3 regions of the Streptomyces sp. NPDC048420 genome follow, and region 3 is predicted to be linked to each of the others. Evidence: riboswitches for the same ligand, from Rfam matches in the RefSeq annotation. Region 3 holds a riboswitch; each other region holds the start of a gene.

The links. Region 3 has a riboswitch for cyclic di-AMP ahead of AB0D34_RS42640 (transglycosylase SLT domain-containing protein). Riboswitches for the same ligand answer to the same signal wherever they lie in the genome.
Region 1: it holds a riboswitch for cyclic di-AMP, as region 3 does, so the genes downstream of both, AB0D34_RS12015 (M23 family metallopeptidase) here and AB0D34_RS42640 (transglycosylase SLT domain-containing protein) in region 3, are expected to answer to the same signal.
Region 2: it holds a riboswitch for cyclic di-AMP, as region 3 does, so the genes downstream of both, AB0D34_RS29270 (NlpC/P60 family protein) here and AB0D34_RS42640 (transglycosylase SLT domain-containing protein) in region 3, are expected to answer to the same signal.

What each region holds. Positions count from the first base shown of each region.
Region 1 is NZ_JBEZKG010000006.1:60,469-70,090, reverse strand. It holds gene AB0D34_RS12025 (pitrilysin family protein) at 1-1,288, shown strand, start outside; gene AB0D34_RS12020 (pitrilysin family protein) at 1,285-2,673, shown strand; cyclic di-AMP (ydaO/yuaA leader) riboswitch at 2,883-3,049, shown strand; gene AB0D34_RS12015 (M23 family metallopeptidase) at 3,063-3,824, shown strand; gene AB0D34_RS12010 (GntR family transcriptional regulator) at 4,014-4,709, shown strand; gene AB0D34_RS12005 (HPr family phosphocarrier protein) at 4,836-5,117, opposite strand; gene AB0D34_RS12000 (GNAT family N-acetyltransferase) at 5,315-8,392, shown strand; gene AB0D34_RS11995 (DUF5998 family protein) at 8,435-9,031, shown strand; gene AB0D34_RS11990 (nucleotide pyrophosphatase/phosphodiesterase family protein) at 9,031-9,622, shown strand, end outside.
Region 2 is NZ_JBEZKG010000016.1:91,160-100,781, forward strand. It holds gene pcrA (DNA helicase PcrA) at 1-1,999, opposite strand, end outside; gene AB0D34_RS29265 (ScyD/ScyE family protein) at 2,063-3,142, opposite strand; cyclic di-AMP (ydaO/yuaA leader) riboswitch at 3,406-3,576, shown strand; gene AB0D34_RS29270 (NlpC/P60 family protein) at 3,584-4,735, shown strand; gene AB0D34_RS29275 (tellurite resistance/C4-dicarboxylate transporter family protein) at 5,272-6,255, shown strand; gene AB0D34_RS29280 (hypothetical protein) at 6,233-6,586, opposite strand; gene AB0D34_RS29285 (NlpC/P60 family protein) at 7,043-8,104, shown strand; gene AB0D34_RS29290 (response regulator transcription factor) at 8,108-8,818, opposite strand; gene AB0D34_RS29295 (PspC domain-containing protein) at 8,815-9,622, opposite strand, start outside.
Region 3 is NZ_JBEZKG010000039.1:2,741-12,362, forward strand. It holds gene AB0D34_RS42630 (peptide MFS transporter) at 1-82, shown strand, start outside; gene AB0D34_RS42635 (CocE/NonD family hydrolase) at 98-2,128, shown strand; cyclic di-AMP (ydaO/yuaA leader) riboswitch at 2,395-2,567, shown strand; gene AB0D34_RS42640 (transglycosylase SLT domain-containing protein) at 2,573-3,055, shown strand; gene AB0D34_RS42645 (HAD family hydrolase) at 3,059-3,871, opposite strand; gene AB0D34_RS42650 (LacI family DNA-binding transcriptional regulator) at 4,362-5,390, opposite strand; gene AB0D34_RS42655 (carbohydrate ABC transporter permease) at 5,431-6,300, opposite strand; gene AB0D34_RS42660 (sugar ABC transporter permease) at 6,297-7,292, opposite strand; gene AB0D34_RS42665 (sugar ABC transporter substrate-binding protein) at 7,289-8,626, opposite strand; partial or broken gene AB0D34_RS42670 (arabinogalactan endo-1,4-beta-galactosidase) at 9,059-9,622, shown strand, end outside.

The DNA.
Region 1 (9,622 bases), on a different contig from region 3:
GGTCGCGGCGGTGTGCCTCTGGTACGACGTCGGTTCGCGCCACGAGGTCAAGGGGCGTACCGGCCTTGCTCACCTCTTCGAGCACCTGATGTTCCAGGGTTCGAAGCAGGTGCACGGCAACGGGCACTTCGAGCTCGTCCAGGGCGCGGGCGGCTCGCTCAACGGCACCACCAGCTTCGAGCGCACCAACTACTTCGAGACCATGCCGACCCACCAGCTGGAGCTCGCCCTCTGGCTGGAGGCCGACCGCATGGGCTCCCTGCTGGCGGCTCTCGACGACGAGTCGATGGAGAACCAGCGCGACGTCGTCAAGAACGAGCGTCGTCAGCGCTACGACAACGTCCCCTACGGCACCGCGTTCGAAAAACTGACCGCGCTCGCCTACCCGGAGGGCCACCCCTACCACCACACCCCGATCGGCTCGATGGCCGACCTGGACGCGGCCACGCTTGAGGATGCGCGCGCGTTCTTCCGCACGTACTACGCGCCCAACAACGCCGTCCTGTCGGTCGTCGGCGACATCGACCCGGAGCAGACGCTCGCCTGGATCGAGAAGTACTTCGGCTCCATCCCCTCGCACGACGGCAAGCCCGCGCCCCGCGACGGCACCCTGCCCGAGGTCATCGGCGAGCAGCTGCGCGAGGTCGTCGAGGAGGAGGTCCCCGCGCGCGCGTTGATGGCCGCCTACCGGCTGCCGCACGACGGCACGCGTGAGGCGGACGCGGCCGACCTGGCCCTCACCGTCCTCGGTGGCGGTGAGTCCTCCCGCCTCTACAACCGGCTCGTACGGCGCGACCGTACGGCCGTCGCGGCCGGGTTCGGACTGCTCCGGCTGGCCGGTGCGCCCTCCCTGGGCTGGCTCGACGTGAAGACCTCCGGTGACGTCGAGGTGCCGGTCATCGAGGCCGCCATCGACGAGGAGCTCGCCCGGTTCGCCGAGGAGGGCCCCACCGCCGAGGAGATGGAGCGCGCCCAGGCCCAGTTGGAGCGCGAGTGGCTGGACCGGCTCGGCACCGTCGCGGGCCGCGCCGACGAACTGTGCCGCTACGCCGTCCTGTTCGGCGACCCCCAGCTCGCCCTCACCGCCGTGCAGCGCGTCCTGGAGGTGAGCGCCGAGGAGGTCCAGGCGGTCGCCAAGGCCAAGCTGCGTCCCGACAACCGCGCGGTGCTCGTCTACGAGCCCACCGCACCGGCCGAGATCGCCGACAGTGCCGAGGATGCCGCCGAGGACCCGGAAGCCGCGGCGACCGTAGAAGCCACCGACGAGAACGAGGAGGCGGCCAAGTGACCGAGCTCGCCGCGATGGAATTCCACCCGCAGCCGCAGGCGGGCGAGCCCAAGGTCTGGGCCTTCCCCGCCCCCGAGCGCGGGACGCTCGACAACGGCCTCACCGTCCTGCGCTGCCACCGCCCCGGCCAGCAGGTCGTCGCCGTCGAGGTGCTCCTGGACGCGCCCCTGGACGCCGAGCCGGCCGGACTGGACGGCGTGGCCACGATCATGGCGCGCGCCTTCTCCGAGGGCACCGACAAGCACTCCGCCGAGGAGTTCGCCGCCGAGCTGGAGCGCTGTGGCGCCACCCTCGACGCGCACGCCGACCACCCGGGCGTCCGCCTCAGCCTCGAAGTGCCGGCCTCCCGGCTCGCCAAGGCGCTCGGTCTGCTGGCCGACGCCCTCAGGGCGCCCGCTTTCGCGGACAGCGAGGTGGAGCGGCTCGTCAACAACCGCCTGGACGAGATCCCCCACGAGCTGGCCAACCCGTCCCGCCGCGCCGCCAAGGAGCTCTCCAGGGAGCTGTTCCCGGCGGACTCGCGCATGTCGCGCCCGCGCCAGGGCACCGAGGAGACGGTCGAGAACATCGACTCGGCGGCCGTGCGCGGCTTCTACGAGAAGCACGTGCGCCCCGCCACCGCGACCGCCGTGGTCGTCGGCGACCTGACCGACATCGACCTGGACGCACTGCTGGGCGACACCCTCGGCTCCTGGACCGGTTCCACGGGCAAGCCGCGGCCCGTGCCGCCGGTGACCGCCGACGACACCGGCCGGGTCGTCATCGTGGACCGTCCCGGCGCCGTCCAGACGCAGTTGCTGATCGGCCGCATCGGCGCCGACCGGCACGCACGCGTGTGGCCAGCCCAGGTGCTCGGCACCTACTGCCTCGGCGGCACCCTCACCTCCCGCCTGGACCGCGTCCTGCGTGAGGAGAAGGGCTACACCTACGGCGTGCGCTCGTTCGGGCAGGTCCTCAGGTCCGCCCCGGACGGCTCGGGCGCCGCGATGCTCGCCATCAGCGGCTCCGTCGACACCCCGAACACCGGTCCCGCCCTGGACGACCTGTGGAAGGTGCTGCGCACGCTCGCCGAGGGCGGTCTCACCGACGCCGAGCGGGATGTCGCCGTACAGAACCTCGTCGGTGTGGCGCCGCTCAAGTACGAGACCGCTGCGGCCGTCGCGAGCACGCTGGCCGACCAGGTCGAGCAGCACCTGCCGGACGACTACCAGGCGACGCTGTACCAGCAGCTCGCCGCGACCGGCACGGTGGAGGCCACCGCGGCCGTCGTGAACGCCTTCCCGGTGGACCGCCTCGTGACGATCCTGGTCGGCGACGCGGCTGCCATCAAGGAGCCCGTCGAGGCCCTCGGCATCGGTGAAGTGAAGGTCGTGACGGCCGAGTAGAGCGAGCGCCGTACAGGGGCCCTGGTGACGGAGGCGTCACCAGGGCCCCTTGGATGTCCGAGTCTCTTAGATGTCCGAATTGGGCAGGAGGTTGCCTGTCTGCCCTGTGGGATGCGCTACAAAAACCGTGATCGGTTTGGGGATTGAAAGTGTGCCCGCTTAGCGTCCTCTGGGCTGTCCGTCAGGCACCGCGCCGCGCCCGCGGCACCGGACAGTCATCGCCGAGTCCCCGCATGGCGCGAGCCAGGGGAGCCGGGGACCCAAATGGTAAGTCCCTGGGGTGAATCGGACGCCCGCGCGAGCCGCGAGGGGGTCCGTAGGAGACCTTCCTGCTCCGAACCCGTCAGCTAACCCGGTAGGCGAGAAGGAAGGAAAGGACCAGCCACTACATGGCGTTCACCTGCGCCACCGGGAAGCACCGTCGTCCCAGCCGGATGAAGCGCACCACCGCCCGCGCGGCGGGAGTCGCGGCCCTCGCCACCACCGGCGTCATCGGCACCATCGCAGCACCGGCGTTCGCCGCCGACAACTCCGTCAACTCCGTCGAACAGACCGGCCTCATGCCCGTCGTCAGCGCCGGCGCCTCGCTGGCCGAGCAGATCGACGCGCAGGCCGTCGCCCAGGAGCAGGCCGCCGCGCAGAAGAAGGCGGCGGCGGAGGCCAAGCGCAAGGCCGAGGCACGCGCCAAGGAGATACGCGAGGCCAAGGAGCGGGCCGCGCGCGAGGCCGAGCGCAAGCGCCTCAACGCCTTCGTCGCCCCGATCTCCGGCTCCTACATCTCCACCGGCTACAAGACCGGCGGCTCCCTCTGGTCCTCCGGCAGCCACACCGGTGTCGACTTCCACGCCGCCAGCGGCACCTCCGTGCACGCGGTCGGCCGTGGCACCGTCGTGGAGGCCGGCTGGGGCGGGTCGTACGGCAACGAGATCGTGATCAGGATGGCCGACGGGACGTACACGCAGTACGGCCACCTCTCGTCCATCGGCGTCTCGGTCGGCCAGTCGGTCACCCCGGGCCAGCAGATCGGCCTGTCCGGCGCGACCGGCAACGTCACCGGAGCGCATCTGCACTTCGAGGCCCGCACCACCGCCGAGTACGGCTCGGACATCGACCCCGTCGCCTACCTGCGCTCGCACGGCGTGAACGTCTGACGACGTACCGCGAGACCCCCGAGGCCCCGGCTCCCCGTGAGCCGGGGTTTTCGTCGTTTCAGTCCCTCCGCTGTCCAAAAAATATCCCTGGATTCCGGTCCGGCGTCGGAAATTCCCGCTGATTGCAATAGAGTCACTGAACACACGTCAATCGGAGACGTTTCACGGGGATTAAGGCGGAGGTCGGACATGCGTATTCCGGCGCACTCGGTATGCACGGCGATCCGGGACGACATCGTCGCCGGTGTCTACGAGCGCGGCAGCCGGCTCACCGAGGAACTGCTCGCCCGCCGCTACGGCGTCTCCCGCGTCCCCGTCCGGGAGGCCCTGCGCACGCTGGAGGCCGAGGGCTTCGTCGTGACGCGGCGGCACGCGGGCGCGTGCGTCGCGGAACCGACCGAGCAGGAGGGCGCCGACCTCCTGGAGATGCGCATGCTCCTCGAACCGCTCGGCGCCTCCCGGGCCGCCCAGCGGCGCACCGAGGCCCATCTGAAGGTGCTGCGCGGCCTGGTCCGACTGGGCCAGGAACGGGCCAGGCGGGGCAACAGCGAGGATCTGCGCTCCCTGGGGGGCTGGTTCCACGAGACGCTCGCCCAGTCCTCCGGCAGCCCGGCGCTGACCTCGATGCTGACCCAGCTGCGGCACAAGATCGCCTGGATGTACGTGGTGGAGGCGCCCGCCAACCCGGCGGAGTCCTGGGCCGAGCACGGCGCGATCGTGGACGCGGTGGCACGCGGGGACGGGGACCGCGCGCGGGCGATCACGGCGCTGCACACCGAGCGCTCCAGTGCGGCGCACCGTCTGAGGTTCCCCTCGGGGCCCGACCGCACGGACCGTGTGAGGACCTCGCAACCTCCTGTAAACGTGACGGGTCTGCGGCATTAACACGGGCGCCGTATACAAAGAGGAGTAATTCGCGGGGGAGTATTTCTGCTGCCTGTGAAAGGGAAATGCGAAGGGCCCGTCCGATAATTCGGACGAGCCCCTCGGTGCTTTTCAGGGCACCGGCACTCAGACGGTCTCGGGAAGCTCCTCAAGACCCTCGGCGACCAGTTTCGCGAGCCGGTCGAGAGCCGCGTCCGCGCCGTCGGCGTCGGAGGCGAGCACGATCTCCTCGCCGCCCTGGGCGCCCAGGCCGAGCACGGCCAGCATGGAGGCCGCATTGACGGGGTTGCCGTCGGCCTTGGCGATCGTCACCGGGATACCTGCGGCCGTGGCGGCCCGGACGAAGATGGAAGCGGGGCGGGCGTGGAGGCCCTCGGCCCAGCCGACGTTGACGCGGCGCTCAGCCATGTGATGCTGCCCTTCGGTGTTCAGGGTTGTCTAGACCAGTTTCCCACACGTGAAGCTCCTCCGGACAGGACCCGAAGACCCTTCCGGGGTGGGGTCGTCGGACCGCGGCCTCGGCCCGACATCCGTCCTTGCCTTCTTGCGCGTTCTCCACAGACTGCATCGCGCCGTTGTCGTACGCGAGCCGTACTCTGGGGCCCATGCAGAGCGCGTCGGACCGGCACGAGTACCCCGCCCACTGGGAGGCCGACGTAGTGCTGCGCGACGGCGGCACCGCGCGCATCAGGCCCATCACCGTCGACGACGCCGATCGCCTGGTCAGCTTCTATGAGCAGGTCTCGGACGAGTCGAAGTACTACCGCTTCTTCGCGCCCTACCCACGCCTGTCCGCCAAGGACGTCCACCGCTTCACGCACCACGACTTTGTGGACCGGGTGGGACTCGCCGCCACGGTCGGCGGTGAGTTCATCGCCACCGTACGCTACGACCGCATCGGCGAGGACGGCATGCCCGCCTCGGCTCCGGCCGACGAGGCCGAGGTCGCCTTCCTCGTCCAGGACGCCCATCAGGGGCGCGGTGTGGCCTCCGCCCTCCTCGAACACATCGGGGCCGTCGCGCGCGAGCGGGGCATCCGGCGCTTCGCCGCCGAGGTGCTGCCCGCCAACGTCAAGATGATCAAGGTGTTCACCGACGCCGGGTACACCCAGAAGCGCAGTTTCGAGGACGGCGTCGTACGCCTGGAGTTCGACCTGGAGCCCACCGACCGCTCGCTCGCCGTGCAGTACGCGCGCGAGCAGCGTGCCGAGTCGCGATCGGTGCAGCGGCTGCTCACCCCGGGTGCCGTGGCCGTCGTCGGCGTCGGACGTGCCCCGGGCGGCGTGGGCCGCAGTGTCCTCGGCAACATCCGGGACTACGGCTTCAACGGCCGCCTGTACGCCGTGAACAAGGCGTTCCCCGAGGAGCAGAAGGAGCTGGACGGGATCCCCGCGCACCGGTCGGTGCGGGACATCGACGGTCCGGTCGACCTCGCGGTCGTAGCCGTACCGGCCGAACACGTCCCCGAGGTCGTCGCCGAGTGCGGGGCCCACGGCGTGCAGGGCCTCGTCGTGCTCTCCGCCGGGTACGCCGAGAGCGGCCCCGAAGGACGTGAGCGCCAGCGTGAACTCGTGCGGCACGCACGCGCGTACGGGATGCGGATCATCGGCCCCAACGCCTTCGGGATCATCAACACCAACCCGGACGTCCGGCTGAACGCCTCCCTGGCACCCGAGACCCCCCGCCCCGGCAGGATCGGCCTGTTCGCCCAGTCCGGCGCCATCGGCATCGCCCTGCTCTCCCGGCTGCACCGGCGCGGCGGCGGCGTCACCGGCGTGACCGGCGTCTCCACCTTCGTCTCCTCCGGCAACCGCGCGGACGTCTCCGGCAACGACGTCCTGCAGTACTGGTACGACGACCCGGACACCGACGTCGTCCTCATGTACCTGGAGTCCATCGGCAACCCCCGCAAGTTCACCCGCCTCGCCAGGCGTACGGCGGCGGCGAAGCCCCTGGTGGTCGTGCAGGGCTCGGGAACCGCCCCGCAGGGCCACGCCGTCCGCGCCACGCGGCTGCCGCACGCCACGGTGTCCGCACTGCTCAGGCAGGCCGGTGTGATCCGGGTCGACACCATCACCGAACTCGTGGACACCGGCCTGCTGCTGGCCCGCCAGCCGCTGCCCACCGGCCCCAAGGTGGCGATCCTCGGCAACTCCGAGTCGCTGGGGCTGCTGACGTACGACGCGTGCGTGGCCGAAGGACTCAGGCCGACCCACCCGCTGGACCTGACGACGGCCGCCTCCCCGGACGACTTCCACGCCGCCCTCTCGCGCGCGCTGGCCGACGACGGCTGCGACGCGGTGATCGTGACGGCGATCCCGGCGGTGGGGGAGGGCATCGCCGAAGCGTCCGGCACAGCGGGGGCCACCGGGGACGCGGCGCTGGCGGAGGCTCTGCGCTCGGCGGCCGAGCGGGTGCCGGGCAAGCCGGTCCTGGTGGTGCACGTCGAACTGGGCGGCCTCGCGGAGGCCTTGTCGGCGGCGACGAGCACGGCACCATCGACAGCGAGCGGCACGACAGCGAGCGTGACGACAGCGTCGGGCACGGCCGCCACATCATCGTCGACGACCGGCACGGAACCCTCGCCGACGACCGGCACCGCAGCCCCGCGCACCGCCGGTGACGCGGCACGGACCGTCGGCGGGACCGCGAGGCCCTCTCCCGCCCCGGCGCCCGGAGCCATCCGCGCCGACCACCCCTTCCGCGCCCTGGACCGGCTGCGAGCCCCGACCCCAGCCGCGACCAGGACCGGCCCCGGAACACCCGCCTCCGCGACCGGAGCGCAAGCTCCCGGAGCCGGTCCCGCCCCTGCCACCGCCCCCCGCCTCATCCCCGCCTACCCCGCCGCCGAACGCGCGGTGCGCGCCCTCGCCGACGCCGTGCAGTACGCCCAGTGGCGCCGGGAGGCCGCCGAACCCGGCAAGGTGCCCGAGTACGAGAACATCGACGAGAAGGGCGCCGCGTCTCTGATCGACGGCCTCCTCGCGCGTGGGCAGGGCCTCACCCTCGGCACCGAGGAGACCTGCGACCTGCTCGGCAAGTACGGCGTCCAGGTCCACCGCGCGCTGCCCGCCCAGACCGCCGACGCCGCCGCGGAGGCCGCCAGCACCCTCGGCTACCCGGTCGCCCTCAAGGCCACCGCCCCGCACCTGCGCCACCGCGCCGACCTCGGCGGCGTACGCCTCGATCTCGCGGACGAGGAGCAGCTGCGGCGGGCGTACTCCGAGCTGACCGAACTGTTCGGCACGCCCGACGAACTGCGGCCCGTGGTGCAGGGCATGGCCCCGCGCGGAGTCGACACAGTGATCCGGGCCGTCATCGACCCCGCCGCCGGCGCCGTGCTCTCCTTCGGGCTCGCCGGAGCCGCCTCGCAGCTGCTCGGTGACACCGCGCACCGGCTGATTCCGGTCACCGACCGGGAGGCGACGACCCTCGTCCGCTCGATCCGGACCGCACCGCTCCTCTTCGGCTGGCGGGGTTCCACACCGGTCGACACACCCGCCCTGGAAGAGCTTCTGCTGAGGGTGTCCCGGCTGGTCGACGACCATCCCGAGGTCGTCGCGGTAACCCTGGAGCCGGTCGTCGTCGCCCCGCGCGGCCTGAGCGTCCTCGGCGCCTCCGTACGGCTCGCGCCGCCGCCCGCCCGCGACGACCTCGGCCCGCGGACCCTCCCCGCGTACTGAGCTGCGGCGAGCGGTGCCTCGCAGTCAGTGGTCCACCGTAGGATGGACGTCATGGCCAAGACCAGTACGACGACCCAGGGGCTGCGAGCGGCGATCGAGCGCAGCGGCTACTACCCGGCCCTCGTTGCCGAGGCGGTGGAGGCCGCCCTGGGCGGCGAGCCCATCCGGTCTTACCTGGTCCACCAGGAGACGACGTTCGACCAGAACGAGGTGCGGCGGCACGTGACCGTGCTCGTCCTCACCGGCAACCGCTTCATCGTCAGCCACACCGACGAGCAGGCCGCCGACAGCACGTCCCCGACGCCGTACGCCACCACCTCCACCGAGTCCGTGAAGCTTGGCCGGATCTCGTCGGTCGTGGTCAGCCGGGTCGTCGCCAACCCCGAGCAGTACCAGCCGGGCACCGTGCCCCGCGAGGTCGTGCTGACCATCGGCTGGGGCGCGGTCTCCCGTATCGACCTGGAACCCGCCGCCTGCGGCGACCCCAACTGCGAGGCGGACCACGGCTACACCGGCAGCTCCACGGCCGACGATCTCAGCCTGCGCGTCAGCGAGGCAGGCGACGGCCCGGACACCGTGCGCCAGGCGCTCGCCTTCGCCCAGGCCATCTCCGAGGCGACCGCGGACGTCACCCGCTGATGGCGGCGCAGCCCGCCTCCGCCTGGGACCACCCGGAACCACTCGCCCTCGACACCGCCCCCGTCCCCGAGTACGGCACCGGCTCCCTCACCGACCTGCTGCCCACCCTGGCCGCCGGCATGGCCGTACCCGGGATGACCGCCGCGATCCCCGAGCTCACGCCCGCCGACCGGAACTGCGTGTTCCTGATCGACGGTCTCGGCTGGGAGCAGCTGAGGGCGCATCCGGACGAGGCACCCTTCATGACCTCCCTGCTCGGCAGCTCGCGCGGCGGCACCGGGCGCCCCCTGACCACCGGCTATCCGGCGACCACCGCGACCTCCCTCGCCTCCGTGGGGACCGGACAGCCGCCCGGCGCCCACGGCCTGCCCGGCTACACCGTGCGCAACCCGGCCACCGGCGAGCTGATGAACCAGCTGCGCTGGCAGCCCTGGACCAAGCCCCAGGCCTGGCAGCCGTACCCCACCGTCTTCCAACTCGCCGACCAGGCCGGGGTGCACGCGGCCCAGGTTTCCTCGCCCACCTTCCAGAACACCCCGCTGACCAAGGTCGCGCTCAGCGGCGGCACCTTCCACGGGCGGCTGTCCGGCG
Region 2 (9,622 bases), on a different contig from region 3:
GCGGGAAGACGCCGTCCTCCATGCCGGTGAGAAAGACGACCGGGAACTCCAGGCCCTTGGCGGTGTGCAGGGTCATCAGGGTGATGACGCCGGAGCCGTCCTCGTCCTCGTCCGGGATCTGGTCGGAGTCGGCGACCAGCGCGACCCGCTCCAGGAAGTCGGAGAGCGAGCCCGTCTCCTCACCCTCGCCGGACTCCTGCTCGAACTCCAGGGCCACGGCGGCGAGTTCCTGGAGGTTCTCGATACGGGTCTCGTCCTGCGGGTCGGTGGAGGCCTGCAACTCGGCGAGGTAGCCGGTGCGTTCGAGGACGGCTTCCAGGACGGTCGCCGGGCCCGCGCCGGACTCGACGATCGTACGGAGCTCCTCCATCAGCACGTTGAACCGCTTCACGGCGTTGGTGGAGCGCGCGGCCATGCCGTACGCCTCGTCGACGCGCTTGAGGGCCTGCGGGAAGCTGATCTTCTCGCGCTGGGAGAGGGCGTCGATCATCGCCTCCGCGCGGTCGCCGATGCCCCGCTTGGGGACGTTGAGGATCCGGCGCAGCGGCACGGAGTCCTCCGGGTTGGCGAGGACCCGCAGGTAGGCCAGGACGTCCCGGACCTCCTTGCGCTCGTAGAAGCGGACGCCGCCGACGACCTTGTAGGGCAGGCCGACGCGGATGAAGACTTCTTCGAAGACACGGGACTGGGCGTTCGTACGGTAGAAGACGGCGACGTCGCCGGCCTTGGCGTCGCCGGCGTCGGTGAGACGGTCTATCTCGTCGGCGACGAACTGCGCCTCGTCGTGCTCGGTGTCGGCGACATAGCCGGTGATCCGCGCGCCCGCGCCCGCGTTGGTCCACAGGTTCTTGGGGCGCCGGGACTCGTTGCGCTCGATGACGGCGTTGGCGGCGGTGAGGATCGTCTGGGTGGAGCGGTAGTTCTGCTCCAGGAGGATCGTCGTCGCGTCCGGGTAGTCCTCCTCGAACTGGAGGATGTTGCGGATGGTCGCGCCACGGAAGGCGTAGATCGACTGGTCGGCGTCACCGACGACACAGAGCTCGGCGGGCGGCAGGTCGTGCTCGCTGGGCGGTACGTCGACGGGGTGCTCGGAGGTCCCGACCAGCTCCCTGACCAGCGCGTACTGGGCGTGGTTTGTGTCCTGGTACTCGTCGACGAGGACGTGCCGGAAGCGGCGGCGGTAGTGCTCGGCGACATCGGGGAACGCCCGCAGCAGATTGACCGTCGTCATGATCAGGTCGTCGAAGTCGAGGGCGTTGGCCTCGCGCAGCCGCGACTGGTACATGGCGTAGGCCTGGGCGAGGGTCTTCTCGAAGCCGTCGGTGGCCTGGGCGGCGAAGTCCTCCTCGTCGATCAGCTCGTTCTTCAGGTTGCTGATCTTGGCGCTGAAGGACTTCGGCGGATACCGCTTGGGGTCGAGGTCCAGGTCGCGGCAGACCAGGGCCATGAGCCGCTTGGAGTCGGCGGCGTCGTAGATCGAGAAGGAGGAGGTGAAGCCGAGCTTCTTCGACTCCCTGCGCAGGATGCGTACGCAGGCGCTGTGGAAGGTCATCACCCACATCGCGTTGGCGCGCGGGCCGACGAGCTGCTCGACGCGCTCCTTCATCTCGCCCGCGGCCTTGTTGGTGAAGGTGATCGCGAGGATCTGGCCCGGGTGGACATGGCGCTCGCCGAGGAGGTGGGCGATGCGGTGGGTGAGCACCCGGGTCTTGCCGGAGCCGGCGCCGGCCACGATGAGCAGCGGGGTGCCGGAGTGCACGACGGCCGCGCGCTGGTTCTCGTTCAGCCCCTCCAGGAGCGCGGCCGGGTCCACCGCCGGGCGTGGGGCGCCGTCGCGGTAGTAGGCGTCCCGGTCCGGGGGCAGGTCGAACTTCCCGCCGAACAGATCGTCCGGAACGGGTTCCGGTCCGTGCTCGTCCTCGGGCGGCGGCGGTTCTTCCCCATGGGCCCGAGGGGCTTGGAGGTCCGCCAGGAAGCTGTCGTCAAAGAGGCTGCTCATCGCTCTCCGAGTCTAGGGTGCCCCACTGACACCCCGCCGCCGCCCTGAGAACATCCACTCGGATCAGAACCCGAGGATCTTCCAGACCTGGCCTCCCGGTGTCTTCCTGCCCTCCATGACGGTGCCGTCACGGTCGGCGATCGACCAGGCCGAGACGTAGACCTTGCCGTCGTAGGGGTCGACGGCGACGCCCGCCGGGAACGGGACCTTCACCTGCGTGCGCTTGCCGTGCGAGACCTTCGTCACGACGCCGGCGAAGAGCTGGCTGACGTACAGGTCGCCGTCGTCGTTGAAGGCGATTCCGCTGATCGAGCCGAAGCCGGACTTCCAGCCGAGGATCTTCCCGGTCCAGGGGTCGACCTTCCACACGCGCGCGGTGGGCTTCGCCGCCTCGCCGTTCAGCTCGCCGACATAGAGCTTGCCGTCGGGCCCAAGGGCGAGGGAGGTCGGCACGGACTGGTTCCTGTCGTGGTCCGGGAAGACCGTGAAGGGCCGCGCCTTGCCGTGCCGCGAGACCACGACCAGGTCGTTCCCCGCCGCGTCCGCGACGATCTTCCGACCGTCGGGCAGGGCGAGGACGGCGTACGGATTGGACTCGACGGAGGCCTTGTGCGGGTTGTACTTCAGCTCCACGGCGGTGATGTCGGCGGCGATCCTCGCCTTGCCGTGTCCGACGCGCAGCAGCTTGCCGAGCGTGTTCCAGGGCGGCTTGGTCGGCACCCCGGCCTCCGGCGGGGCGTAGGTCTCGACGCCCCAGACCTGGCCGTGGAGAGCGGAGACGCCGTCCACCCCGGTCGCGAAACCGCCGTCGGGGGCGGCGCCCGACGGGAGCCCCTGCACCACCCTGCGGTGCTTCCACGCGCCCCCGTCCCAGTAGATCTTGGTGACCGCGGAACTGAGCCCGATGCAGGTCTCGCCCTCGGGACCCGCCCCGACGCACTTCCTGCCGCCCCGGCCCGCTTCGGCGACGTACACGTGACCGTCGTCGTAGGAGAGCTGGCGCGGGTTGTCGAGGCCTTTGGCGATCACGCGGATCACCGGCTTGCCTCCGCCGTGCCCGGCCGTCGCCGCAGCGGGGGCGATGCCCGCGGTGGCGGCGAGCGCGACCGACGTGGCGACGACGAGTCCTGTGCGCATTCTCATGGCCGTACCCCTCCAACCGGCCGCGGCACCCCACCGCGGCTGGCTGGAAGTTAGACCCAGGAAGCGGGCGGACGTCGTCACTCCGGCGAAAATACGCCCAAGTCGTGGCAGATCACTCCGGATTGGCCACGCGGGGCAATGTTTGGGGCCAAGGTCACGAAAATGTATCGGGCATATCGAACATCAACCTTCACACGGACCACACCGGTTGGCTACCGTTCCAGGCAGGCCGTACGACCCCCTCCGGCGAACCTCGCCGGGCCGCACGGCCTCCGCCGAGTCCGCAGCGCCGCCGTGCGCCCGGAGCCGGGGACCCACCGAACTTGGGGTGAATCGGCCGACTCCCGCGCAGGGGAGGGCCGTAGGGCAAACCTTCCGAAGCACTTCGCCCGAACCCGACAGCTAACTCGGTAGGCGGAGCATTGGAAGGAGTCGCCTCCCTTGGCGTCGCACCGCAAGTCGCGTCCCGCTGGTACGCGCGTAGCAGGCATACGGACCCCGGCCCTCGCGACGGCCGCCCTCACCTCCGTGGCCCTGCTGTCCCAGTCGGCGAACGCCGCGCCCGCCGATGACAAGCCGAGCCTCGAAGAGGTCGAGAAGAAGGTCGACGACCTCTACCGCCAGGCCGAGTCGGCGACCGACAACTACAACGCGGCCAAGGAGAAGACGACCAAGCAGCGCAAGCAGGTCGACACGCTCCTCGACGACGTCGCCCAGCGCACCCAGAAGCTCAACGAAGCGCGCGAGGAGCTCGGTTCCTTCGCCGCCGCCCAGTACCGCACCGGCGCCGCCGCGCCCGACACCGCGACCTTCCTGCTCTCCGACACCCCGCAGGACTACTTCGACCAGACCCAGCTGATGGGCCGCTTGACGAGCCGCCAGAAGGGCGCGGTCGACGACTACGTCTCCGAGCAGTCCGAGACGATGAAGAAGCGCCAGGAGGCCTCCCAGAGCCTTCAGACGCTCACCGAGACGCAGAGCGACCTGAAGGCCGCCAAGGCGACCGTCCAGAAGAAGCTCGCCGACGCGCGCGACCTGCTGTCGGAACTGACGGCCCAGGAGAAGGCGCGGCTCGCGGCGATCGAGAAGGAGAAGCAGGAGGCGGCGGCCCGCAAGGCCGCGGAGCTGGCGCAGCAGCAGGCGGCCGCGGAGAAGGCGGCCCAGCAGGAGAGTTCGACCGGTTCGAGCACGGGCACCAGTACCAGCACCAGCACGGCGACCGATTCCTCGTACGCCACCAAGGCCGCGAAAGCTCTCGCCTTCGCCCGCGCGCAGATCGGCAAGCCGTACGTCTGGGGTGCCACCGGCCCCGACTCCTACGACTGCTCAGGGCTCACCCAGGCCGCCTGGAAGGCCGCCGGCGTCGACCTCCCCCGTGTCACCTACGACCAGGTGAACGCCGGCACCACGGTCTCCCTCGCCGACGCCCAGCCCGGTGACCTGGTCTTCTTCTACGACGACATCAGCCACGTCGGCCTCTACATAGGCAACGGCATGATGATCCACGCCCCGAAGCCGGGCGCGTACGTCCGCGAGGAGTCGATCTACTACGACGGCGAGTCGGCGATCCACAGCGTGGTACGGCCGGCCTGAGACGCCGCCTATAGGGTGCCTCTCGCGATCGCGCCCTATAGGACGCCTCTCAGCACGAGACGTCCCTCGTGCGCGCGCGTGCCGTGCGGTCGAGGAGCGCGCGTCCCGGATTCGGCGTGCGCCAGAGTTCGGGCTTACGCGGCGGTCCGACGTGTGACAGGGGTTCAGTGGGCGCAACGACTCCGGCACGCGCCAGATGGGCGGCCTCTTGCCAGAGGGGCCGGGTGGCGTCACAGACCGGCACGACAAAGATCAGAGCGCGCCACACCTCCCACCCGCGCCAGACAGGCCCGCCCCTGCCACAGGGACCCGGCGTGCACTACGACCCGGCACGCAACAGGGATCGGCGTGCGTCAGAGGCGGCCCTGCTCCCGTGTCCCATGTCCGGAACTCCCGTGTCGGATGTCCCGGCACTCCCATGTCGGATATCCGCACCCGCACCCGCCCCTGACCCGCTCCTGCGCTCGCGCGTATTTCCGTGCGCGCGCGTGCGCGCCCCGCTCGCACGGCGCGCGGAGCTTCCTAGCATCGGGCCCATGGCCGGCACCTCCTCCCGCTCCCCCCTGCGCGTCTGGTGGACGCAGCGACCGCCTGCCGCCGGGGCCGCCGTGATGGCGACCGGCATCCTGTCAGTCGGGCTGCATCTGACCGGCTACGAGACGCTGTCGCGGATCGCCCTGGTGATCGGCTGCGCGGCCTGGCTGGGACTGGCCGGCGACTTCGCCGTACGGCTGCTGCGGGAACGCGCGCACTGGGTCGCGGAGGCCGAGACGCCGGGCGCGCTGACGGCCGTGGCGGCGACCACGGTGCTCGGCACCCGGTTCTCCGCGCTCGGTTGGCAGACCCTCGCCGAAGCGCTGCTGGCACTGAGCGCGCTGCTGTGGCCGGTACTGCTCGTGCCCGTCGTGCGCCACTGGACGCGGCGGATGCCCGGCAGGGTGTTCCTGGGCTGCGTGGCCACCCAGGGCCTCGCGGTCCTCGGCGCCACGCTCGCCGCGGCCGAATCGGCGGCCTGGCTCGCGCACGCCGCACTCGTGCTGTTCTGGCTCGGCCTGGTCCTCTACGGCATCGCGCTCTTCCGCTTCGACCTGCGCCAGGTGCTGGAGGGACCCGGCGACCACTGGATCGCGGGCGGCGCGCTCGCCATCTCGGCGCTGGCCGGCGCGAAGCTGATCGCCGCCGACAGCGCGCGCCTGTACCTGTGGAACGACGACGACCACGGCGTCCTGCGCGCGGTCACCGTCGCCCTGCTGGTGCTCGACCTGGCCTGGTACGCCGTACTGCTCGTGGCCGAGTTCCTACGCCCGCGCCCGCGTTATGACGTGCGCCGCTGGGCCACCGTGTTCCCGATGGGCATGACCGCGGCGGCGACCCTGGCCGTCTCCGCCGCCGTGGACATCTCGTGGCTGAAGACGCCGGGTGAGGTGCTGCTGTGGATCGCGGTGGCGGCCTGGCTCGCCGTCGCCGCGGGGGCGGTCGCCGAGGCGCGCGCGGCTCTCAGGTCCACAGCACCGCGATGAAGATGTTGGCCGTGGTCAGCGCGCCGACCAGGCCGAACAGACTCTTGTCGACCTTCTCGTCGTCCCGCTTCACATAGACGAGGCCGAGGATCACGATCAGCAGGGCCAGCTTCACGCCGATCTTGATGTTGTTGACGTGCTGGTCGTCGGCCTGGTTGAGACCCACCAGGATCACCCCGGTCACCAGCATCGTCGCTGCGCCGTGCAGCATCGCGGGGACGAACCGGGCGGTGCCCTGGCCCATCGCCTTCATCTGCGTGAGGAAACCGCCGAGCAGCGAGGCGATGCCGATGATGTGCAGGCCGACGAAGAGATGGATGAGTACGTCCATGAGGTCGGAGCCTATGCGGGAGCGCCCGAGGCATCCGCACCGCCCCCTCGCGTAGATCTTGCATATATGCGGCCCATAGCACTCCGTACCGCCCATGGGCCCGAAAATCCCGACTTCGGTCAGCGCCTCGCGCGAAGTCGACGGCGCCGACCCGGGATCCCGGTCACCTTCGGTCACCTCGCGGTCCCCTGGCGGCAGTTCCGCACAATGCGTTACCTCCCGGACACGGTCAGGTTTAGCGTCCTCCACCAGGTGACCGGCTCCCCACCGCCGCCCGGGCCAGGGGCGGCAGTCGGCCACCACCGCCGAGAAGGTCCGGCGGCGGTCCGCTCCCCCTGTGCAGGCCGCCGCCGGACGCGCAAACCGCCCCCGGGCGGTCGTACGGCCGCTTCCCCCTGGCGTCGTACGGCCGACGAACCCCGGGGCGGGCGGTCGACGAAAGGACGTGCAGTCCACGTGGCAGCGCACCGCAAGCCCCGCCAACGCTCGGCCGGCGGCCATACGGTCCGTACGGCAGCGACCATCGCCCTCGCGGGGGCGGCGACCGCGACGGGCTTCGACGGGACCGGACACGCCGAGCCGCAGCTCACGCCGGCGCAGGTCAAGGCGAAGGTGGACCAGCTGTACCAGGAGGCGGAGGCCGCCACCGAGAAGTACAACGGCGCGAAGGAGAAGGCGGAGGCGGCCGAGAACCGGCTCGGCACCCTGCAGGACGAGGCGGCCCGCAGGACGGAACGGCTCAACGAGGCGCGGGACGCGCTGGGTTCGATCGCCACGGCGCAGTACCGCGGCGGCGGACTCGACCCCGCGATGCAGCTCGCGTTCTCCGACGATCCCGACCGCTATCTGGACGGCGCCGAGTTCGCCGAACGGGCCGGTGCCCGCCAGGCGACCTCCGTGGCGAACGTACGCCGACAGCTCAGGGAGATCGAGCAGTTGCGCGGGGCCGCGCACATCGAGCTGACCTCGCTGAAGTCACGTCAGGCGGAGCTGAAGCGCCACAAGAAGACGATCACCGGCAAGCTGGACGCGGCCCGCCGACTGCTGTCCCAGCTACCGGCCGAGGCAGGAACGGGGGCCGGGGCGGACGGGACACGCGCGTCACGGGCCTTGACGGGCGCCCGCGACGAATTGACATCCCCCGGCGCGGCCACCGCCGAGGCGCCCAACTCCCGTGCCGCGGCGGCCGTTTCCTACGCCCACTCCAAGCTCGGCAGCCCCTACGTCTGGGGCGCCACCGGCCCGGACGCCTTCGACTGCTCGGGCCTCATCCAGGCCGCCTACCGCTCCGCGGGCATCTCCCTGCCCCGCACGACCTACGCCCAGATCGGCGCCGGGCAACGCGTCTCCCGCTCCGAACTCCTCCCCGGCGACCTGGTCTTCTTCTACTCCGGCATCAGCCACGTCGGCCTCTACATCGGCAACGGCCGCATGATCCACGCCCCGAACCCGTCGGCCCCGGTGCGGGTGGCCCCGATCGACGAGATGCCGTTCGCGGGCGCCACGCGCGTGGCGTGAGCGTCAGACCAGCCGCCGCGCCGTCGCCCACCGGGTCAGTTCATGCCGGTTCGACAGCTGCAACTTCCGCAGCACCGCCGACACATGGGACTCGACCGTCTTCACCGAGATGAACAGCTGCTTCGCGATCTCCTTGTAGGCGTAGCCGCGCGCGATGAGCCTCAGCACCTCCCGCTCGCGCTGGGTGAGGCGGTCCAGGTCCTCGTCCACCGGCGGCGCGTCCGTCGAGGCGAACGCGTCCAGGACGAAGCCCGCGAGCCTCGGCGAGAACACCGCGTCGCCCTCCTGGACGCGGAAGACGGAGTTGACGAGGTCCGTGCCGGTGATCGTCTTGGTGACGTAGCCACGCGCACCGCCCCGGATCACTCCGATCACGTCCTCCGCCGCGTCCGAGACGGACAGGGCGAGGAAGCGGACGGGCTGCTCGGCGTCGGCCATCAACGGGGCGCAGCGGCGCAGCACTTCGACCCCGCCGCCACCCGGAAGGTGGACATCGAGGAGGACGACCTCGGGGCGGGTCGCGGTGATGACGGTGACGGCCTGGTCGACGTCGGCCGCCTCCCCGACGACCTCCACGCCGGTCTCCTCGGTCCGGCCGATCTCGGCCTGGACTCCTGTACGGAACATGCGGTGGTCGTCGACGAGGACCACGCGCACCCGACGCTTGTCCGCGCCCCCGGTGGCCTCCGCCGTGCCGTTGCCCTCGTCGCTCATGACGTCTTCTCCGCCCTCTCCATCTCCAGCTCGACCTCCGTGCCGCCGTCCGGCACCGCGCGCAGCCGGGCCGTGCCGCCGTGGCGCTCCATGCGGCCGATGATCGATTCTCTGACACCCATCCGGTCGGCGGGTATCGAGTCGAGGTCGAAGCCGGGGCCGCGGTCCCGGACGGACACGAAGACCGTCCTGCCCTCGACTTCGGCGTAGACCTGTACGGCGCCGCCCTCGCCACCGTACTTGGCGGCGTTGACCATCGCCTCACGCGCGGCCTGCATCTGCGCGCCGGTTCTCTCGTCGAGCGGGCAGTCGCCGACGACCACGACCTCTATGGGGACGCCGTGCTTGTCCTCGACCTCGGCCGCGTTGCGCCGCACGGCGTCGGCGAGGTCCGTGGGTTCGTCGGCCTCGTCCTTGCCGGTGCCCTCGGGCTTGTAGAGCCAGGTGCGCAGATCACGCTCCTGGGCTCGGGCGAGGCGGCGCACCTCGCCCGCGTTCTCCGCGTTGCGCTGGATCAGGGTCAGGGTGTGCAGCACCGAGTCGTGGACATGGGCCGCGACCTCCGCGCGCTCCTGGGCGCGGATGCGCATCAGGCGCTCCTCGGAGAGGTCCTGGGTCATCCGGACGAGATACGGCCCCGCAAGGAGCGTTATCCCGACGAGGACCGCGAGGGCCGCCTGGAGGACGGAGCCGAGGTGCGCGGCGGAGCCCTGCAGGACGAAGACTCCGGAGACACCCGCGGTGACCAGGAGGACACCGCCCGCGGCCCGCAGCAACGTCAGGGTGCGCCGGCGGCGGCCCACC
Region 3 (9,622 bases):
CGGCGCGATCGCGGTGGCCGCGGGCCTCGCCGTGATCGCCGCCACGCCCTGGCTGCGCCGCACCATGCACCCCGTCCACTGAGGTCACCCGATGAGCATCCACATCCGTACGTCCTTCCCCTACGACACGGCCCACGAGGACGTGCGCATCCCGCTCCGGGACGGGACGCTCGTGTACGCACGCGTGTGGCGACCCCTCACCCCCCAACCGGTACCCGCGATCCTCGAATACCTGCCGTACCGCCTCACCGACTGGACCGCGCCACGCGACTGGCAGCGCCACCCCTGGTACGCCGGCCACGGCTACGCCTCCGTCCGCGTGGACGTGCGCGGGCACGGCAACAGCGAGGGCATGCCGGGCGACGAGTACTCGCCGACCGAGCTGGCCGACGGCGTCGAAGTGGTCAACTGGCTTGCCGCACAGCCCTGGTGCGACGGTCGGGTCGGCATGTTCGGCATCTCCTGGGGCGGCTTCAACTCCCTCCAGATCGCGGCCCTCGCTCCCGAGCCGCTCAAGGCGGTCGTCACCGTCTGCTCCACCGACGACCGCTATGACAACGACGTGCACTACATGGGAGGTTCCGTCCTCGCGGTGGACATGCACGCGTGGGCGGCGACGATGCTCGCCTTCGTCTCCAGGCCGCCGGATCCGCTCCATGTGGGCGACGCCTGGCGGGAGATGTGGCTCAAGCGCCTGGAGCAGGTCGACCCGTTCATCCACACCTGGCTCGCCCACCAGACCCGCGACGACTACTGGCGCCACGGCAGCGTCTGCGAGGACTACGGCGCGATCGACGCGGCCGTCCTCGCGGTGGGCGGCTGGCACGACCCGTACCGCGACACGGTCCTCAGACTCGTCGAGCACCTGCCGCAGGACCGCGTACGAGGGATCGTCGGCCCCTGGTCCCACCAGTACCCGGACCGGGGCCTGCCGCCCGGCCCGGCGATCGGCTTCCTCCAGGAGACCCTGCGCTGGTGGGACCAGCACCTCAAGGGCGTCGACACCGGCGTCATGCGGGAACCGCTCCTGCGCTCCTACGTCAGCGACTCCCACCCCCCGGCCACGGTCTACGACACTCTGCCGGGCCGCTGGGTCGGCGAGCCGGCCTGGCCCTCCCCGAACGTGACGACGGTGTCGTACGGCCTTCAGGGCGCCCCCGTCCTGGTCCGTTCCCCGCAGCACACGGGCGTGGACGCGGGCCGGTTCTTCCCGTTCGGGAACGACGCCGACCTGCCGCCGGACCAGCGGGAGGAGGACGCCCGTTCGGCCTGCTTCGAGTTCGCGGTGGGCGAGGAGACGTGGGTCCTCGGGCGGCCGCGGGTGCGGCTGAGGGTGACCTCGGAGGTGTCGCGCGGGCAGGTCGTCGCGCGGCTGTGCGACGTGGCCCCTGACGGGTCGTCGACCCTGGTCACGCGCGGGGTGCTGAACCTCTCCGCGCGCCATGGCCGGGACCGGGCGGTGCCCTGGGAGCCGGGGGCCACCCAGGAGGTGTCCTTCGAGCTGAACGGCATCGGGCACGCCTTCCCGCCCGGCCACCGCATCCGGCTCGCCGTGTCCTCGGCGTACTGGCCCTGGATCTGGCCGCAGCCGGAGTCGCAGGCCGGGTTCACGCTGGAGCCCGCGGGGAGCTTCCTCGAACTGCCGGTACGCGTGCGTGGAGCCGCCTCGGACATCGACGCGGACATCGATGCGGACATCGCCTCGGAGATCGCCTTCGAGGAGCCGGAGCAGGCCGCGCCGCTGGGGGTCAGTTATCCTGTGACGCTCGACGAGCCCCGGCCCGAGCGCCTGGTCGTGCGGGACGTCGCCAAGGGCCAGTGGCGTCTTGAGGTCGACCCGCGATACGGCGGCACGCGCGTGTACCCCGACGGGCTCGAGTTCACCGAGGACGCGCTGGAGACGTACACGATCCACGAGCAGGACCCCCTGTCGGCGCGCGCCCGCTCGGACTGGTCGATCCGGCTGCACCGCCCGGAACTCGCCTGGGACACCACCGTCCGCACCCGCTCGGAGATCAGCTGCGACGGAACGGACTTCCTCACCTCGAACGAGGTCGTCTGCACCGACGGCGGCGAGGTGGTGTTCCACCGGACGTGGGAGAAGCGGATCCCACGGACGGCCGGTTGACTATGAGTTGGGCATCTTGCCCGTTTTGCACGTCTTGCGAACAGGCGTGACTTGGCTCACTCGGATCGGCGGTTCGACGGATATCCGGAATCAAACGATCCGCCTTCTCTTCGCGCGAGTTGAGGCTTGCGTCCGCAAAGGATCAAGCGCCTCAAATGCCCCGTACCAAGGTCAATAGGCACGGCATGTGAATTCGCCACTTGTTCCGGACATGTGCTCTCGCATACGTTCCCGGCCTGTCGGGCGGACGCCGAATCCTGCCACCGCCCGTACACCCACCGAGAACCACGGCAGGAGCGGGGGAACCAGGTAGGTCGCCGGACCGGACGTCTTCGGACATACCGGTACGGCTTGGGGTGAAGTCGCGCCTTTCGCAGGTGTGGCCGGGCAGCTCCCGCCCGAACCCGACAGCTCACCTCGCAGGCGACGGAGAGGAACTTCGCCATGCCCGCTGCCGCTCAGCACCGCGCTCCCCGCACGAACCGTCTCGTCCGCAAGCTCGCCCTCGCCGGCACCGGAATCGCCGTACTCGCGCTGCCCCTCGTCGGCGCGACCACCGCGTCCGCGGCCACCCCGACCGTGCAGACCGCCACCACGCTCGGCTACGCCAACAACCTCGACGGCTGGATCCGGGCCTCCCTGGCCGTCATGGCGGAGCACGGGATTCCCGGTTCCTACAACGGCATCTACCGCAACATCATCCGCGAGTCCTCCGGCAACCCCTGGGCCATCAACCTCTGGGACTCCAACGCGGCCGCCGGCACGCCCTCCAAGGGTCTGCTCCAGGTGATCGACCCGACGTTCAACGCGTACCACGTGGCCAACACCTCGTGGGACCCGTACGACCCGGTCGCGAACATCACGGCGGCCTGCAACTACGCGGCCCAGCGGTACGGGTCGATCGACAACGTGTGGGGCGCGTACTAGGAACTACGCCTCGGGGAACAGTCTTTCGAGGACGACGGCGATGCCGTCGTCCTCGTTCGACGAGGTCACCTCGTCGGCCACGGCCTTGAGTTCGGGGTGGGCGTTGGCCATCGCGACGCCGTGGGCCGCCCAGTCGAACATGGGGATGTCGTTGGGCATGTCCCCGAAGGCGATCGTCATCTCGGGCCCCAGGCCCAGGTGTTCGGCGGCCAGCGCGAGACCGGTGGCCTTGGTGATGCCGCATGGCTGGAGTTCGACGGTCCCGGGCCCGGACATGGTGACCGTGGCCAGTGAGCCCACCACCGAGCGCGCGGTCACCGCCAACTCGTCGTCGGACAGGTAGGGATGGCGCAGCAGCACCTTGCTGATCGGCGCGCACCACAGGTCGTCGCGGCGGCCCACCCGCACGGCGGGCAGGGTCGGATGGGGCATCAGATATCCCGGCTCGATGAGCGTGAGCCCGTCGACACCGTCCTGGTCGACGGCGGCGTACACCTGTCCGACCTCGGCCTCGATCTTGCCGAGCGCGGTCTCGGCCAGCTCGCGGTCCAGGGTGACCGACCACAGCAGACGGTCCGCGCCGGCGTCGTACACCTGCGCGCCCTGTCCGCACACCGCGAGCCCCGTGCTGCCGAGGTCGTCGAGCAGCGGCCGCACTCTGGGTGCCGGCCGTCCCGTCACGACGAGATGCCGGGCTCCGGCCGCCGCCACCCGCGCGAGCGCGGCCAACGACCGGTCGGAGAGGGTGTCGTCGGCACGCAGCAGCGTGCCGTCCAGGTCGGTGGCGATCAGTGAATATGCGGTGGAGGCGGCCATGATCAGAGAATACGGATGGTTGGCCCCTCCGACTCGACGCGAACCGGACGGCTGCTGCTTTCACATCCGTTGACGGCAGTTCCGGTTCCGGGTGTGCGGCGGCACGGCACGACCACGGCCGACGAACCGCACGGGGCACGGCCCGAACACCCCTGCGGGCCACGGGCCTTGCGTGAGGACACCAACACGATCCATCGTCCGGCGCGGTCCGGGCTGGGGGCTCCCGGGTGCTTCCGGCGGAGCGGATGCGCCGCAAACCGCGCGAGCGCGGCCGAAGACCCCAGCGGACGCGGGCCCTGCCCCCGCACCAGGGCGCCGACACAAGCCATCATCCCGCGCGATCCGGGCCGCGGGCTCCCGATGCTTCCGCCGGAGCAGATACGCCGCCGACCCCAGCGGATCACGGGCCCTGGCCCGCACCAGGGCGTCGGCGCGCCTCCAGCGTCCGGCGGTGGGGGCCGTGGGTTCCTCCGTGGATCCCGTGGAGCGGTTACGCCGAGTCCCGGATCACCAGTTCCGTCGGGAGGATCACCCCGGCCGTGTCCTCGCCGGTGACCTGGGCGAGGAGCATGCGGACCATCTCGGCGCTGATGCGGTCGAAGGGCTGGCGCATGGTGGTGAGGGCGGGGGTGATGGCGGTGGCCGCCGGGGAGTCGTCGAAACCGCCGACAGCGATGTCACCCGGGACCGAACGCCCGGACTGCTGAAGGACGTTGACGACACCGAGGGCCATGAGGTCGGAGGCGACGAACACGGCGTCCATGTCGGGGGCCTGGGACAGCAGCCGCCGCGCCGCCCGTTCGCCACCACTGCGCCGGAAGTCGCCCTCGACCACGAGCGCGGGGTCGTACGGCAGGCCCGCGTCGGCGAGCACGTCCCGGTAGCCGGCGAGCCGGTCGGGGCCGCCCGGCATGTCCAGCGGCCCGGTGACCATGCCGACGCGGCGCCGGCCACCGGCGAGCAGATGGCGGACCATCTCCTGCGCGCCCTCGCGGTCGGCGGCCGCCACGTAACTCACCTTGGAGCCGAGCCCGATCGGCTTGCCGCAGACCACCAACGGGATCCCGGCGTCGTGGAGTTCGGCCGCGACCGGGTCACCGCTGTGGTTGGAGAGCAGCAGCACCCCGTCGACGTGACCCGAAGTGATGTACCGCGTCAGCCGGCGCCGGTCGTCGTCGCTCTCGGCCAGCATCAGCAGCAGCGGGATGTCGTGCTGCGCGAGCCGCTCGGTGCAACCCCGCAACAGGACGTTGAAGTTGGGGTCCTCGAAGAACTTCTCCTGCGGTTCCGTCAGCAGGAACGCCACCGAGTCCGACCGGCCCGTGCTCAGGCTGCGCGCATGCCGGTTGACCACGTACCCGGTCTTCTTGATGGCGGCCTCCACGGCCCGCCGCGCGGCGGGCGAGACGTAGTGGCCGCCGTTCAGGAACCGGGAGACGGTGCCCCGCGAGACACCCGCCTCCCGGGCCACGTCGTGGATGGTGGGAGGCCTGCGGCGGCCGTTCGCGCTGGTGGTCATGTTCCTCGTCAGCTAGAGACGTCAGCAAGAGAAGGGTCGTTCAGGCCTTGACCGAGCCGCTCAGCAGGTCCAGGGACCAGAACCGCTGGATCACCAGGAAGAGCGCGATCAGCGGAAGGATCGCGAGCAGACATCCGGTGATGACCAGGGTGTAGAGGGCCGGCTGCGAAGCACCCTGGGCGAGCAGCGTGTAGAGGCCGAGGGTGATCGGGAACTTCTCGTCGTCGGCGAGCATTACGTAGGGCAGAAGGAAGTTGTTCCAGATCCCCACGAACTGGAAGAGGAACACCGTGATCAGGCCCGGCATCATCATCGGTACGGCGATCCGCGAGAAGATCCTCCACTCGCTCGCGCCGTCCATACGGGCCGCCTCCATGAGCTCGGCGGGCACCGACGCGGCCGCGTAGATGCGGACCAGGTAGACGCCGTACGGCGACAGGATCGACGGCAGCAGCATCGACCAGTACGAGTCGGCCATGCCCAGCTCCGACAGCAGCAGGTACTGCGGTACGGCGAGCACGATGGACGGCACCAGCACGCCGGCCAGGATCATCTTGAAGATGGCCTCACGGCCCCGGAAGGCGAACCGGCCGAGGGCGTAGCCGCCGGCGGCGGAGACCGCGGCCGAGAGAAGGGCGCCGAAACCGGCGTAGAAGGCCGAGTTGGCCATCCACTTCCAGAAGATGCCGTCGCGGTAGGCGGTCAGGTCGCTCAGGTTCTGGAAGAAGCCGCTGCCGGGGGCGAGGGTGAAGGTGGAGAAGAGCTCCGAGCGGTCCTTGGTCGCCGCGATGATCACCCAGGCGATGGGGATCAGGCAGTACAGCGCGCCGAGGATGAGCACGATCGTGGGCACCCAGGCGGTGCGACGGCCGCCACGGGAGGTGTCGGCGCTGAGGGTGAGGGGGGTCATGCCCGGTCCTCCCGGGTGTAGCGGTCGGAGATGCGCAGCAGGGTGAAGGAGAGGACGAACGTGGCCAGGGCCAGGACGACCGCGGTGGCGGAGGCGCCGTAGATGTCGGACTGCAGGAAGGCCTTGTCGTAGATGGCCATCAGGGGGCTCCACGAGCTGGGCAGGCCGTTGGTGAGCGGCTTGAGTGCCATCGGCTCGGTGAAGACCTGGAGGGTGGCGATCACCGAGAAGAAGAAGGTGAGCACCAGGGAGGGCATCACGATCGGGATCTTGATCCGCAGGGCGATCTTCAGGTCGCTCGCGCCGTCGATCCTGGCCGCCTCGTAGATGTCCGGCGGGATGGCCCGCAGAGCGGTGTAGATGACGATCATGTTGAAGCCGGTGCCGCCCCAGACCGCGATGTTCGCGAAGGAGAGGTAGAGGTTGCCGCCGTCGAACAGGTCGGGCTGCGGGAGGCCGAACCTGTCGAGCAGGTAGTAGAAGGGGCTGACGTCCGGCAGGTAGAGGAAGCCCCACATGAGGGCGGCGATGATGCCGGGCACCGCGTACGGCAGGAAGATCATCAGCCGCGCGAAGGGCGCACTGCGGGCCTTCGGGGTGTCCAGCATCAGCGCGAACAGCAGCGCGAGGCCCAGCATGGTCGGGATGACGATGAGGCCGTAGCCGAAGGCGCGCAGCACGCTGTGGCCGAACTCCGAGTCCTTGAGGACGTCGGTGTAGTTCCCGATGCCGTTCCAGACCTGCTCGCGGGCGCCCTTGCCGAGTCCGATGCCCTTGACCTGGACCTTGTGCAGGCTCAGCCAGATCGCGTACCCGATGGGCACCACGGTGAAGGCGGCGAAGAGGGTGAGGGTGGGCACCAGGAACCAGTACGGTGCGCTGCGGCCACGGCGGCGGGGGCGGCTGGGGCGGACGGACTGGGCGGTGCCGGTGCCGTCCGCCAAGGGGCCGGCCTCGGTGAGGTCGGCGCCCTTGAGCGGAGCGCTGGTCATGCCTCGGTCACCTCGAAGCCCTGCTTCTTCATGTCGGCGAAGGTCTTCGACTGCACGGTGGCGAGGGCGGAGTCGAACTGGGCCTCCTTCTTCGCCTTGGTGGCCTTGCCGAAGGCGTCCTGGAAGGTGGTGTAGGCCGTGTTGACGTTGGGGCCCCAGGCCGCGGCGGCGGTGGTGGCGGCGATCTCGCCGGCGGTCGTGTAGAAGTCCGCCTGGTTGGAGAAGAACTCCGGCGTGGTCAGGACGTCCCCGGACTGGCCCTTCGTGGCGGCCGGGTAGATCGCGACCTCCTTGACCAGGGCGGCCAGCGCCTCCGGGTCGGTGTTCAGCCAGGTGGCGAACTTGGCGGCGGCCTCCGCGTGCTTGGAGTCGGTGGAGACACCGGTGGAGGAACCGCCCCAGCTGCCGGTGGCGTTCTCGCCGGACTTCCACTGCGGCAGCGGGGCCATGCGCCACTTGCCCTTGGTGTCGGGGGCGGAGGAGACCAGTACGCCGGGCGCCCACACGGCGGAGACCCAGGCGAGGTGGGTGCCCTTGTTGAGGGCGTTGTTCCAGGCCGGGGTGTACATCGGCTGGTTGTCGATGACGCCCTCCTGCACGAGCCCGCCCCAGAACTCGGCGACCTGCTTGGTGGCTGCGTCGTCGATGCCGACGGTCCACTTGCCACCGGAGTCGACGGTCCACCACTTGCCGCCGGCCTGCTGGGCGAGGCCCGCGAAGAGACCGGGGTCGTTGGAGGAGAACGTGGTCAGGTAGGCGTCCGGGACGGCCTTCTTGGCGGCGCGGGCGGTCTCGGCGAACTCCGTCCAGGTCTTCGGGACGGTGAGGCCGTGCTTCTTGAAGAGGTCCTCGCGGTAGTAGAACATCAGCGGCCCGGCGTCCTGCGGGATCGCGTAGAGCGCGTCCGTGCCGAGGGTGACCATGCCCCAAAGGCCCTCGGCGAACTGGGACTTGGTGTCGGCGGCGTACTTGGTGATGTCGGCCAGGACGTCGTTGGAGACGAGGGTCGGCAGCGACTGGTACTCGACCTGGATGAGGTCGGGGGCGTTGCCGGCCTTCTTCGCGGTGATCAGCTTGGAGACGATCTCGCCGCCGCTGGCCTGCTTGGACACGGTCACCGTGATGTCCGGGTTCTTCTTGTTCCAGATCGCGGCGACCTTCTCCATGTTCGGCGCCCACGACCAGTAGGTCAGCTTGACCGGCCCGCTGTCGCTGTCGCCGGAGTCGTCGTCGGAACCGCCGCAGGCGGCGAGGGTGCTCGTGAGGCCGAGGGCTGCGGCCCCGGCAAGGATGCTGCGCCTGCTGATCTGGCGGCGGTTGATCGACATCTTCATCTCCCCTGACTTGGAACCAGCCGGTCTCGAGACGTCGCGCGTTCGCGGCAACCGCCGTGGGGGGAGGTTCTGCGGACATGTCCGAGAGGCTGTGCGCGAGGGCCGCGCGGCTCTGTGATCGTGCACAGTAGAGAATTGTTTCGGCCCCTTGTCAATGGCGGGGCCGTGGGGTTATCTACTTGTTGCCCGCCGATGACAGGGGTGAGGGGAGCTGTGCACGATCACAGAAGATGAGGGTTTTCTGGGTCGTTCGGCGTTACGTCGGCTCCCCTCACCCCGTTCCCCGGCCCTCCCGCCGGCCCTCCCCCGGCCGCCGAAGTCACCGCGGTGCCGCCATCCCCGTGACCGTCCGCGAAAGGACCCTTGGACATGCGCAGACGCAGTGTTCTCACCGCTGCCGGAGCCGCCGGAGCCGCCGCGCTGGCCGCTCCGATGCTGGGGGCGGCGCCCGCCGTCGCCGCACCGGCCACTGCTTCGGCGGGCGGCCGGAACCGTCTGGAGATCCGGGGCGTCGACATCTCCTCGCTGCCGAAGAACGAGGACCACGGGGCGGTGTACCGCACGGCCGACGGCCACCGTCAGGACCCGGTCCGTCTCATGGCGCAGGCCGGAGTCACCCACGCCCGGCTGAAGGTGTGGGTGAACCCCGTCGACGGCTACAACAACAAGGCGCGCATCCTGCCGCTGGCCCGCCGCCTCAAGCGGGCCGGGGTCGGCATCTGGATCGACTTCCACTACTCCGACAGCTGGGCCGACCCGGCGCACCAGACCAAGCCGGCCGCGTGGGCGGACCTCGACGTGGCGGGCCTCGCCAGGGCGGTCCACGACCACACCGCGGATGTGCTGGGCGGCTTGAAGAGGCAGGGCACCCCGGCTCAACTCGTGTAGATCGGCAACGAGTTGAACGGCGGCCTGCTGTGGCCCGAGGGCAACTGGGAGCACTTCGACAACATGACCGCCTTCCTCAAGGCGGGCCTGAGCGCGGCCAGGGACACC